4 regions of the Ferdinandcohnia sp. GQ5 genome follow, and region 4 is predicted to be linked to each of the others. Evidence: riboswitches for the same ligand, from Rfam matches in the RefSeq annotation. Region 4 holds a riboswitch; each other region holds the start of a gene.
What was found. A riboswitch is a leader RNA that binds a small molecule or an ion and turns the genes downstream of it on or off. The one in region 4 is predicted to bind S-adenosylmethionine.
Positions count from the first base shown of each region.

Region 1: linked by a shared signal. The riboswitch ahead of AC6CHV_RS05460 (O-acetylhomoserine aminocarboxypropyltransferase/cysteine synthase family protein) and the one ahead of mtnK (S-methyl-5-thioribose kinase) in region 4 are both predicted to bind S-adenosylmethionine.
Region 2: linked by a shared signal. The riboswitch ahead of AC6CHV_RS18470 (DUF2292 domain-containing protein) and the one ahead of mtnK (S-methyl-5-thioribose kinase) in region 4 are both predicted to bind S-adenosylmethionine.
Region 3: linked by a shared signal. The riboswitch ahead of AC6CHV_RS19650 (Fur-regulated basic protein FbpA) and the one ahead of mtnK (S-methyl-5-thioribose kinase) in region 4 are both predicted to bind S-adenosylmethionine.

Region 1 covers NZ_JCAXEW010000003.1:249,089-252,206, forward strand. The annotation lists partial or broken gene AC6CHV_RS05455 (MFS transporter) at 1-783, shown strand, start outside; SAM riboswitch class I at 973-1,073, shown strand; gene AC6CHV_RS05460 (O-acetylhomoserine aminocarboxypropyltransferase/cysteine synthase family protein) at 1,144-2,466, shown strand; SAM riboswitch class I at 2,572-2,679, shown strand; gene AC6CHV_RS05465 (ATP-binding cassette domain-containing protein) at 2,831-3,118, shown strand, end outside.
Region 2 covers NZ_JCAXEW010000016.1:20,440-23,557, reverse strand. The annotation lists gene AC6CHV_RS18480 (NtaA/DmoA family FMN-dependent monooxygenase) at 1-1,064, opposite strand, end outside; gene ssuE (NADPH-dependent FMN reductase) at 1,085-1,636, opposite strand; gene AC6CHV_RS18470 (DUF2292 domain-containing protein) at 1,819-1,992, opposite strand; SAM riboswitch class I at 2,314-2,413, opposite strand; gene AC6CHV_RS18465 (hemerythrin domain-containing protein) at 2,848-3,118, opposite strand, start outside.
Region 3 covers NZ_JCAXEW010000017.1:117,179-120,296, reverse strand. The annotation lists gene AC6CHV_RS19660 (Rrf2 family transcriptional regulator) at 1-348, opposite strand, end outside; gene AC6CHV_RS19655 (NAD(P)-dependent oxidoreductase) at 490-1,125, shown strand; SAM riboswitch class I at 1,537-1,640, shown strand; gene AC6CHV_RS19650 (Fur-regulated basic protein FbpA) at 1,724-1,921, shown strand; gene AC6CHV_RS19645 (SDR family oxidoreductase) at 2,017-2,775, opposite strand; gene AC6CHV_RS19640 (TetR/AcrR family transcriptional regulator C-terminal domain-containing protein) at 2,964-3,118, shown strand, end outside.
Region 4 covers NZ_JCAXEW010000011.1:24,517-27,634, forward strand. The annotation lists gene mtnA (S-methyl-5-thioribose-1-phosphate isomerase) at 1-232, opposite strand, end outside; gene mtnK (S-methyl-5-thioribose kinase) at 237-1,427, opposite strand; SAM riboswitch class I at 1,683-1,817, opposite strand; gene AC6CHV_RS14410 (carbon-nitrogen family hydrolase) at 1,904-2,695, opposite strand; gene AC6CHV_RS14415 (aminotransferase class I/II-fold pyridoxal phosphate-dependent enzyme) at 2,792-3,118, shown strand, end outside.

The sequences.
Region 1 (3,118 bases), on a different contig from region 4:
TTTCTGATGCCTTTCAATTTATCTTTCATTTGAGTGGACTTTGGAGTGTAAGAATCACATTATTAATTGCAACTATCATTTATATGGCTGGTATTTTACCGATACTTAAAATGAATGAACAGCCAAGGAAACAACCTGAGATTAGTGGCGTCATTTAGGCAGAAGCTGCGAACAAATAAATCACAAATAAAGTTAATTGCGATGTTTGCATTTGCTCAAATGATCATAGGGTTTGGATCAGGATTAGTTATTCCTTACCTAAATTTGTATTTTGCTGACCGGTTTTTAGCAAGTAATACAGTAATTGGTCTCATTTTATCATTGGGACAAGCAGCAACAGCGATCGCGATGATTATTGGACCAGCCATTGTTAGTAAGGTAGGAGAAGTTCGAGCAGTTGTTTATCTACAACTATCATCATTGCCTTTCCTCTTGCTGACAGGGTATACCGAAAATCTTTACATAGCGGCCATTGGCTTTTTATTTAGACAAGCCTTAATGAATGCAGGAAACCCGATCCAAGCATCTCTTGTTATGGGGCGGGTTGATGATTCTATGAAAGGACTGGCCAACTCTGTTAACCAAATGGTATTTTCATTAGGCTGGGCTTTAATGGGGCCAATATCAACCTCGATTGTGATGCTGTATGGTGCTTATTGGGGCTATGCTTATGTTTTTACAATTACATCTGTCTTATATTTAATAGGTTCTCTCTATTTCCTATTTGTTTTTACTGGGAAATCCTTTCAGAAAGAGGAAAAACAAATCGCGAAAATATCTTAATATGTCGTATTTCCCGGGAAAAATGGACGAATTTTGTAGCATTAACATGAATGTTTAATTAGTGTTGTCGATTTTCACAAAAAATACAAGTAATTTGGAATATCTTGTTTTTTCAAAATATTTTCATTGACTTGTGAATGAAAAAGGGTTAACATCAAATTAATCATAAAAGTAAAAACTTAATAGTTTATCTTATCAAGAGTGGTGGAGGGAATGGCCCTATGAAACCCGGCAACCGGTATTTACACGGTGCTAAATCCAGCAGGCTTTTTTTGCCTGAAAGATAAGAAGAGAGACCATACATACAACCTCTTCTTATCGAAGAGGTTTTTTTATTTAATCAAAGAGGGAGAGATTAATATGAGTGAAAAACAAAAAAATTTCAGACCAGAAACGATTGCAATACATGGGGGTCTTGAGGCAGATCCAGTAACCGGTGCTAGAGCAGTTCCTATCTACCAATCAAATGCGTTCAAATTTAATACTACTGAACATGCAGCAAATCTCTTTGGATTAAAGGAAAACGGTTATATTTATACTCGAATCCACAACCCAACTACTACTGTTTTTGAAGAAAGAGTAGCTCAATTAGAAGGTGGAGTAGGTGCATTAGCAGTTGCTAGCGGAATGGCAGCCATTACGACTTCAATCCTTAACATTGCGGGAGCAGGAGATGAGATTGTATCTGCTTCTACTTTATACGGTGGAACGTATAATCTATTTGCTAATACTCTACCTAAATATGGAATTAAAACGCATTTAGTAGATCCAAAAAATCCTGAAAATTTCCGTCAAGCAATAACACCAAATACAAAAGCAATCTTTGCTGAAACAATCGGAAACCCTAGCTTAGATATACTAGATATTGAGGCAGTTGCTAACATTGCTCATGAAGCAGGTATTCCACTAATTGTTGACAATACTTTTGCAACACCATATTTATGTAGACCAATTGAGCATGGAGCAGACATTGTTATCCATTCAGCTACAAAATGGTTACTAGGTAATGGAACAACCATGGGTGGAATTATAGTAGACGGAGGTAAATTCGATTGGAATTCACCAAAGTTCCCTGGATTTACAACTCCAGATCCTAGTTATCATGATTTAGTCTTTGCGGAAGCATTGGGACCAGTAGCCTTTATAATTAAAGCAAGAGTTCAACTACTACGTGATTTAGGTCCAGCTATTAGTCCATATAATTCATTCCAATTCAATTTAGGTTTAGAAACATTGCATGTTCGAATGAAGGAGCATATTGCGAATACGAAAAAAGTTGTTTCTTATCTTAAAAATCACCCTGGGGTTGAATGGGTGTTGTATCCAGGTGAAGAGGACCATCCAAATAAACAACTAGCTGATAAATATTTACCAAAAGGTGCAGGAGCGGTAATTGTATTCGGTATTAAAGGTGGAAGAGAAGCTGGCGAAAAGCTAATCAATAGTGTTGAGCTTTGGTCACATGTTGCAAATGTAGGAGATGCAAAAAGCTTAATTATTCACCCTGCTAGTACTACACACCAACAATTGAGCCCAGAAGACTTAAAGGCATCTGGTGTATCAGAGGACTTAGTCCGCTTATCTGTTGGTATTGAAAATGTGGAAGATATTTTAGAAGATTTAGAGCAAGCCATTAAAGCTGCAAATGGAACCAGTTCAGCCTTATCAGTGCCGACTGCATAACTGAAAAATTGTTCACAATATTTTCGTTGACACCCTTATATAGAGATGATAAGATTACTCTCGTGTTGTTTTAGTATGATAATAAAAATTAAATAAATCTGATAACTCTTATTTAGAGTGGTGGAGGGATGTGCCCGATGAAACCCAGCAACCGTCAACGTCTGTTGAAAAGGTGCCAATTCACACAAAGCTTTGGGCTTTGGAAGATGAGAGGAAGGAATCACAAAATTGTGCCTTTCTGCTCGTTTTTGCAGAAAGGCATTTATTTTTATATGCGTGGCATATTTGAATAATTATTATCTTTATTTATTTACATTATCGCATACACTAAACATAGTTTTCTCTGAATAGAAGGTGTGACAACGTGATAACACTAAAAAATGTTAAAAAGATTTATCAAACAAATACAAATTCTGTAACAGCAGTTAACAATATTGACTTTCAGATAAATGAAGGTGAAATTTTCGGAATCATTGGATACAGTGGCGCGGGTAAAAGTTCACTCATCCGTTTATTGAATGGGCTTGAAACTCCAACAGAAGGGAATATTTCTGTTGCTGGTCATAATATCACGTCCATTAAAGGAAAAGCATTACGTGATGCTCGTAAAGAAATAAGTATGATCTTTCAGCACTTTAACCTACTATGGTCG
Region 2 (3,118 bases), on a different contig from region 4:
GTCCATTTTTTATCAGAATCGATTTTTGTAAAGTTCTCAACGGTCGATTGAATCGCATCATTTTTCACATACTTTAAATTTTCATCTGGACTATACTCTGAAAAGTCGATTCCAGTCCAGCCACCTAGAAGTGCTAATGCCCCTTCATAGCTTACGTGTTTTTGATACTCATTGTATTTATCTTGTGCTTCTTCTGCTGTTTGACCAACGATTGGAGTAATACAAGCAAGTATTTTTATTTCCTCTGGTGCTCTGCCAGCCTTGATTGCTTCTTCACGTAGTTTCTTGACGGAATGCTTAGCTGCATTTTTAGTCGGTGCCCCAATAAAAATTAATTCCGCATGTTTACCAGCAAAAGCCCGCCCCTTACTAGAAGTTCCGGCTTGGTAAAGGACTGGTGTTCGTTGTGGAGAAGGTTCGCAAAGGTGAGCACCTGGAACCTTATAATACTTACCTTCATGATTGATATCGTGAACCTTACTTGGATCTGCAAAAATTCGATTCTGTTTGTCTAGTAAAACTGCATCATCCTCCCAACTTCCTTCCCATAATTTATAGCAGACTTCTAAGTATTCATCGGCAATATCATAGCGCTCATCGTGTTTAATCTGATCTTCCAAGCCCATATTCACAGCGGCACTTTTTAAATATGAAGTTACAATATTCCAGCCTACACGCCCTTTTGTAATATGATCGAGCGTCGACATCCTGCGAGCAAATGTATATGGATGCTCATGAGTAACAGATGCAGTAACCCCAAATCCTAAATGTTTCGTCACCGCTGACATTAACGGTACAACAAGGGATGGATCATTGACAGGTGTTTGTGTACCTTGGCGGATTGCAGCATCTCTTGAACCTTGATACACATCGTATGGCCCTAGTACATCTGCTAGAAATATAGCATCGAATCTACCCTTTTCTAAAAGCTTCGCGAGTTCAATCCAATACTCGCTGTCTTTATAACGATGGGATTGATCCTCTGGATGTGTCCATAGACCTGGGGATTGATGTCCCACACAATTCATATCAAACGCATTTAAATAAATTCTTTTCTTCGTCATTTTCATTAACTCCTCTTCCATTAATTTTTCAAGGCAAAGTCTTTTTTCTTATTTACTGTTTCAATAAAGTAATAAAGCTCTTTTTTCAATCTCACTAACACATTCTCGTCCGTTATTGGGTTGACTACTTGTGTTTTATCGATTTGGCAATCTTGGAAGTACACTCCTTGTTGGCTTTGCCCCTTTAATGCAGCCAATAATGGTTTGAGGCTGAACTCAATCGCAAGTAAGTGGGCTGGGCTTCCACCTGTCATGATTGGTAATACTGTTTTCTGCGACAGCACATCTTGGGGAAGCAAATCTAGTACTGCCTTCAAAATCCCAGTGTAGGCTGCCTTGTATACGGGCGATCCTACAATCACTCCCTCAGCCCCTTGAAGGAGTAAAGTCAGATCCTTAAGTGCAGGACTATCAAACCTCAGATTAAAAATGTCCTCAAATGGAATATCTCTAACAGATACATATGTGACCGAGAAACCCTCTTGTTTCAGCTTTTTTCCAACATACTGTAGGACTAAATCCGTTCTAGAACTCTCAGACGGACTTCCTGATAAAATTACGATTTCACTCATTTTAATCATCCTTTCGCTTGTGTCTTTTTGTTCATTTAAATGAGTTTAACTTAGGATTATTTGTAAGGAATCCCCTCTTCTTCCAAGTAAAAGATCGAATAAAAAAGGCATCTTTATCTAAAGCGTCTTTTTTGGTCGCTTTGAAAATAAAGATGCCTTTAGTCGTCTAATCGGCACGTTATTTACTTAGTTTTAGTTTGGGTTGATGTGGATTTTTGCAAGGAAAAACGCTTCTTTTCTGTTGCATCGATTTGGGTAATTTCCCCATTGTGAACCGTGATCACAATAGATCCAAAATCCAATTTCTCCAAGGTAGATAAAATATGCTTTACCTTTGATTCATCAAGCTGCGCCATACAACTCCCCCTTGTTCAAGATGTATATGATTCATTGCCATTGGTTGACCAGTATGGCAATCAGTTCTGCGGCCAAAAAATCAAATGCGCCTTGGCGTATTTGCGCCAGATTTTAGGCCCACATGATGTGGGTCATAAAGACGTTGCCACAGGACGTGGCGTTCTTAGTCTTTGATCTTACTGCTCGAAAATTTCCTTTGAAAAATCGTGGCATCCGCCGGAGGCTTTATTTATATCAGTAGAAGTATGACTTTTACTGATATAAATTAAAAAGCCCTCTTCTAATAAGAAGAGGGCATACGTGATTAGTTTCATACGCTCTTCTTATCTTTCAAGCTTTACGCTTGCTGGAATTGGCACAGTACAATTGTCTGTTGCCGAGGCTTCGATGGGCCAGTCCCTCCACCTCTCTGGATAAGAATAAAATGGTAATTTAGTTGTTGATATATAAATTACACGGAATTTTTGTTTCTGTCAATCGATTTCAGCGAAAATTTTTAAAAGGTAGAAATTTTAGTCATTTTGTCATAGTGTTTATCGTTCTTCTAAGGATTAGGCTGTTTATACACCTTAAAAAAATGGATATGATAGGACTTTTGTATATAGTTGGAAAAGGTTAATGCTTAATAGCTCCTTTTGATATGACTTTTGGGTACTTTTTGAAAAACAAATATCATAAACGCTTTTTTTCTTATGATTTTTGGATATAACTGGTAATATCCATAGTATAAATGCTGCTTATTGCATGACTTTTGGAAATCACAGGAAAAACCTGCATTATACCATTTGGTGTAAACCCACAAAAAAAGACCTCGAATCATTATATAATTCGCGGTCGCCGTTTATGATATTTTATTAATTTCGTAGTAATCGTTCGAGCTCAGCTTTTTCTTCAGTGGACAATATTCTCTCAGCCAATGGAAAAAGCATATTTTCTTCCTTCGCGAAGTGCTGTGTTAAGGTTGCGTACGCTTGGACTGCGTAAACTGTAATAGTTTGTGCATCATATTCATCCATGTCCTCTCCCACTAGAGCAGCCTCATCAAGGAAATCTCGTAAATGCTTTTCCGCTTTACGATGCTCATATTCCATTGTACCGATGGTTTGATCTTTATCACCAAGACGA
Region 3 (3,118 bases), on a different contig from region 4:
TTGTACAAATAAGGGTTCAATGGCATATTGAATATTTCTGCCGACGGGGCATTCCGGATTAGGATTGTCATGGACGCTAAACAGCTCTCCTTCTCTTACTACATCAACTGCCTTATAGACATCTAGCATTGTAATCTCTGTTGATTTTCTTGCGAGTTTTGCACCTGCAACTCCCGGGTGTACTTCAATTAAGTTTGCTTTTTTAAGCATTCCCATAATTTTTCTAATAACTACTGGATTTGTATTTACACTTGATGCTAAAAATCCTGATGAACATTCCCCCTCTTTCGATAACTTTATGAGGGAAAGTATATGAATTCCAACAGAAAATCTACTACTGATGGACATCGCTGTCACCTTTCTTTCATTCCTAATCGTACGTTTATTATACCTAAAAGTTGAATGTATTGACATTAACTATACATGTAACTATAATCATTACATGTAATCAATATAATTACAAGTTAAACGACATAGGAGGTAACTATAATGAAAATTGGAATTATTGGTGCAAATGGTAAAGCAGGAAGCCTAATTTTAAAAGAAGCAGTTAAAAGAGGACATGAAGTTAAAGCTATCGTTAGGGATGCATCTAAAATACAGAACAATCAAGTATCTGTTTTAGAAAAAAATATTTTTGAATTAATAAAAGCTGATGTTGAGGATCTCGATGTAGTAGTTAATGCTTTTGGTGCGCCACTTGGAGAAGAACAAGCCCACGTAGATGCCGGCCATGCATTAATTGAGGCTGTTAAAGGAACAGATACAAGAATCATAGTTGTTGGTGGTGCAGGAAGTCTTTATGTTGATGAGGCAAAAACTCTTCAACTCATCGACACACCAGAGTTTCCAGACTTTGTAAAACCAACAGCCAATGGTCAAGCACGAAATCTTCAAGAACTTAAAGAAACAGCAGATATCACTTGGACATTTATCAGTCCATCTGCAGTATTTGATTCAGAGGGAAAAAGAACTGGTACTTATCAAACTGGTAAAGACAATTTACTCGTTAACTCAAAAGGCGAAAGCTACATTAGCTACGCTGACTTTGCCATCGCAGTAATTGACGAAATCGAAAACCCCAAACACCTTAACCAAAGATTTACAGTCGTCGGCGAAGCTTAATGGGACACAGGGACAGGTTCCTTGTCCAGAACAGGACAATGCGGTACCTCCTGTTAATTATCCCCACAGTCATACGGAAGTCTATTTCATCCTATGCCTTTTATTCTATTATTTTTAAGAGGCAAACATATGAAAAACAAAGTATTTCCTGCAGAAATCGAAGTCATTTCTACAGAGGACCCTTTTGGTTTCATCTTAAAATCAAATTTGGAATTGAGAGACAGGTTGATTAACCCCTTGGGTTATGAATCTTGTCTCTTTTTTATGCCCCCTTTTCGCGAACTTATTTTTTACGAAATCATTACATTTTGCAAAATTTCATAAATACAAGTAGACACATCGGAATAATATGGTTAAACTATAAATAACATCCATTACGTCTAGGGTGTTTCATTTGTACAAACTTATAAAAACTTATCAAGAGAGGTGGAGGGGCTGGCCCTGTGAAACCTCAGCAACAGATTCGTTGAATACTGTGCTAAATCCTGCAAGCTAACAAGCTTGAAAGATAAGTGAGGTTACCCTAATCATAAAAAAGCCTCTTCTTATCTTGTTATTGGGTCTTTTGAAAGCCAATTACGAAAGGAGAGAGATGATTATGGCTATATTAAAAGAAACTGTTGAGAAACGTAAAAATGAGATCATTCGGAAACTAATTGCGTGTAACATGTATAAAAAAGATGGAAAACATCTATTTGAATTATCCCTGCCCGAATTAGAACATGAATACTTTAAAATTCAATCTAAAGGACATCCACATACTGGTTACGGATCAATACGTTGGAAAAACTTTTAAAAGTCTTTCCTTGAAGGAACAAAACTTGTTTGAAATTAGAATAAAATATGCCAAAAAGCTTGGATCACCATATGTGACCCAAGCTTTTTCATTTCCTAATATGCTGTCCAACCCGCATCCCCGGTGATGACTGTTCCGTTGACAAAACTTGCGTCATCTGATGCAAGGAATAGTGCAATACTTGCGATTTCTTCCGGTTTACCTGTACGTGGATTGATAGCCAATCCTGGCATAATACGGCCCATTCCAAAATCACTTCTGCCAGTCATCGAAGCACTGATATTAGTTTCAACACCGCCTGGTGCAATCGCATTACAACGAATCCCACTTTGAGCATACATGAAACCGGTGTTTTTCGTGAATCCAACTACCGCATGTTTAGAGGCGGTATAAGCAGCGCCAGCTCTTGCCCCTTGAAGTCCGCCTGCAGATGCTACGTTGATAATAACCCCAGCCTTTTTCTCTAAAAAGATTGGCAGTACTTTACGGGTTGCGCGCATTACACTCGTTGTATTTACCGCAAAAATTCTTTCCCATTTCTCGTCTTCAATTTCTCCAGCTGGTTCAAAGTTGTCCATAATTCCTGCATTATTTACTAAAATATCTACTGTTCCATACTTCGTTACAGCAGAATTAATTAAGTGTTGAATATCTTCTTCTTTTGCAACATTGGTCATAACAGCGATAGCTTCTCCGCCATTTATCTTGATTTCATCAACAGTTGCATTAGCAGCTTCAATATTAATATCTGAAACGACTACTTTTGCACCTTCATTTGCGTACAGAATTGCAATTGATTTTCCCATACCAGAAGCGGCACCTGTAACAACTGCTACTTTTTTCTCTAGCCTCATGTTCATTCCTCCAATTATGATAGAATGCATTTTAATAAACAGTTGTACGTTAATCAACAACTACCTATAGTATAATAAGAAGAATAATACGCTTACAATCAGCAAAAACATGATTAAGTGTTTACTAATAAACAAATATATATGAATTTGTCTAGTATTTTTGTTTTATCAAACATGGGAGGATGTTTATGTCTAGTAATAATGACTATCTTGACCGCCGAATTGTAAAGTCAAAGCGAGCAATAAAAGATGCATTACTATCCTTAATGAATGAAAAAGACTTAAAGAAGATTTCGATATCAGATATTGTACGGGTTGCGGACCTAAATCGTGGTACATTTTA
Region 4 (3,118 bases):
CTTGTATGGATGTTACATCATAGCCTTGAGCAGACAATGCTAAACCAAACGCAGCAGTAATTCCTATTGCTGGAGCTCCACGGACTTTTAATGTGGTAATACTGTCCCAAACATCCTCAATTGAAAAAAGGTCGATAAATACAGTTTCCAACGGAAGCTTTGTTTGATCTAATAGTTTGATATGTGTTTCATTCCACTGAACAGATTGAGGAACTTTTTTTGTGTATGTCATGTTGTCACTCCTTAGCTGTTTTTTCTACATAGTTTCGTAGAGTTCCAAGTTCCTTGATTGACTTGCGTTCTTTTATTAATTCTTTTCCTAAACGTAGTGCATGCTGTTTAGTTGCGATTTTTTGTTCAATGCTTTCAATGCCATCTAAGTCAGCAACATGTGCAAGGCCGATTGTTCGACGTATCACTTCACAGCCAGCAAAACCAATTGCATCTTCAAAAGTTTGCTCAAGAACATATTCCAAATAACCTTCCGTATCACGATAAAGTTCAACCGCTTCATTTTTCCAAAGGTCTGAGAAAGTCCAGGAAAACACTTCCCATGTTCTTTTGATATGTTCGTATAATGGCTCACGGTACTCAGAATCTCTTGAAATTGCATTTAATAATAGATTTGCAATAAATTGCCCGATATCAAAACCGAGTGGGCCAAAATAGGCAAATTCAGGATCAATAACTTTCGTCTCAGTTTCACTAGCGAATATACTTCCTGTGTGTAAATCGCCATGTAATAGAGCATCTGCTTGAGTTAAGAACTTCTGCTTTAACTTTGCAATTTCAAGCTTCAGCGGTTGGTCAGCCCAAATTTGTTCAACATCATTCTGTAATTCCTCTTCGAAACTATTTGTATCGATATCGAAAAATGGATCTGTAAAAACAAGATCCTCCGTAATTTTACAAAGGTCAGGATTTATAAATTTTTGAACCAATATTTTTTTCTTCGATGGCTCTAGTCCAAAGTCTGAAGTGTAAAATAATGTTTTAGCTAAAAATGTTCCAATATGCTCAGATAAAAGCGGGAAGTTTTTACCTTCAATGAGACCTGCTCTTGAGATTTGCAAGTGGGAGAGGTCTTCCATCACAGTAATAGCTAGAATCTCATCAGAATAATAAACCTTTGGTACAAGAGTTGGCACATAATCCGCTGCTGCTAATAATGCATTTGCTTCAATTGTTGCTCGCTTTAAAGATAATGGCCAGCTTTCACCAACCACCTTTGCATATGGTAAAGCTTGCTTAATAATAATGCCATTTCCTTCTTCTTCGGTGATATGGAAAACTAGATTTAAATTTCCATCCCCAATTTCTCTGCATTTTAAAAATGTTCCTTCTTCAAACAAACCTAAACGAATGGCCAATGCCACCGCAGTGCTTTCTGTTAATGGTTCGTAAATCGATTGATATGAAATTGACATATTTATATTCCTCCAGAAGTATTATTTAATAGTTTGGAGGCTTTTCTAAAAACGGAAAAGCCTCTTTCATTGAAAGAGGCTTGAAGACACGGCTTCGCACCTCTTATCTGCCAAGAAGATCAAATGAGCCTTCAGCGAATTTGCGCACAGATTTTTTCGAGCTTGCTCGAAAATTTACCTTTGAAAATCTGTTGCATCCGCCGGAGGCTATAACTTTATTCAGTCTGGTTTTAAGCATGACTGAATAAAGTTATTCACTTCCTGCTGGAATTAGCACCGTGCCTTGTGGGTTTCCCCAGCGCTAAAAAATAGCGCCTCACCTTGCGATGGATTTACGGTCGGTTGCTGGGCTTCATCGGGCCAAGTCCCTCTGCCTACTCTTGATAAGAGATCAAATTAATTGATATTCTATTATATGTTGATACTGAAGAGAATGATATCAACGAATGTACATAATTGTCAATATATTTTTATTTCTATGAATGATAAAAATTAGGACGACGATCCTGGAAGATAGGAATTTGTTTTCTCACCTCTTTTACCTTGCTAAGGTCGATTTCTCCAACTAGAGTTGTGCTTTCAGTACCTGCTTCAGCAATAATGTTTCCCCAAGGGTCGATAACCATCGAATGACCTCCGAATTCATTATTAGGATTACTTCCAACACAATTACATGCAACAACATAGCACTGATTTTCAATCGCTCGACTAAGGAGTAATGTTCGCCAATGCTCAAGGCGAGGAAGTGGCCATTCTGCTACCACGAATAAAACTTCTGCGCCACTTGTTGTATGTGCACGAATCCATTCTGGGAAGCGAATGTCGTAACAAATCACACCAGCTGCTGGTACATTTTCAATTATGAAATCGCCTTTTGCTTCACCGGCCTTTAAATACAAATGTTCATCCATTAGCTTGAATAAATGTAGTTTGCTGTATTCACTTAGCAATTCTCCGTCTCGATTAAAGACAAACATCGTATTTGTCACACCTTGCTCCGTCTTTTTGGCTACAGAGCCTGCTACAATATTTACAGAGTATTGTTTTGCTAAGGTTTTTATAAACGTTTTTGTTTCATCGCCATTTTCATCTGCAATTTCATCTAATCTTGTTAAATCATATCCAGTCGTCCAAAGCTCTGGAAGGATGATAATATCAGGTTTGTCCTGATTCATTGTCTTTTCGATTTCTTTAGAAATTTGGGCAAAATTCTCTTGCGGTTTACCGAATTGAATATCATACTGTATACAAGCAATTTTAAGATTCATTTGGTATCCTCCCAGTGAAAATAATACTTTACAAGTTAACTCTAACAATATATTATTTTTGGTTAGTATTTCAAGTATTTTGAAGAAGGTGTAGATATGAAAAATTTCCAACAATCTGAAACCCTGCAAAAATTACCGAAACAGTTTTTTGCTTCTCTTGTAGCTAAGGTGAACAATGTAGTTGCCCAAGGGCATGATGTAATAAATTTAGGTCAGGGGAATCCTGACCAACCAACACCTCAACATATTGTTGAAGCTCTTAAAAAGGCTGCCGATCAGACTAAATTTCATAAGTATTCTCCATTTCGTGGCCATACATTCTTAAAGAAGGCAGCGGCAGAATTTTACCAACGTGAATATGGTGTTGAACTTGACCCTGAAACAGAAATCGCGATTTTATTTGGTGGAAAGGCTGGATTGGTA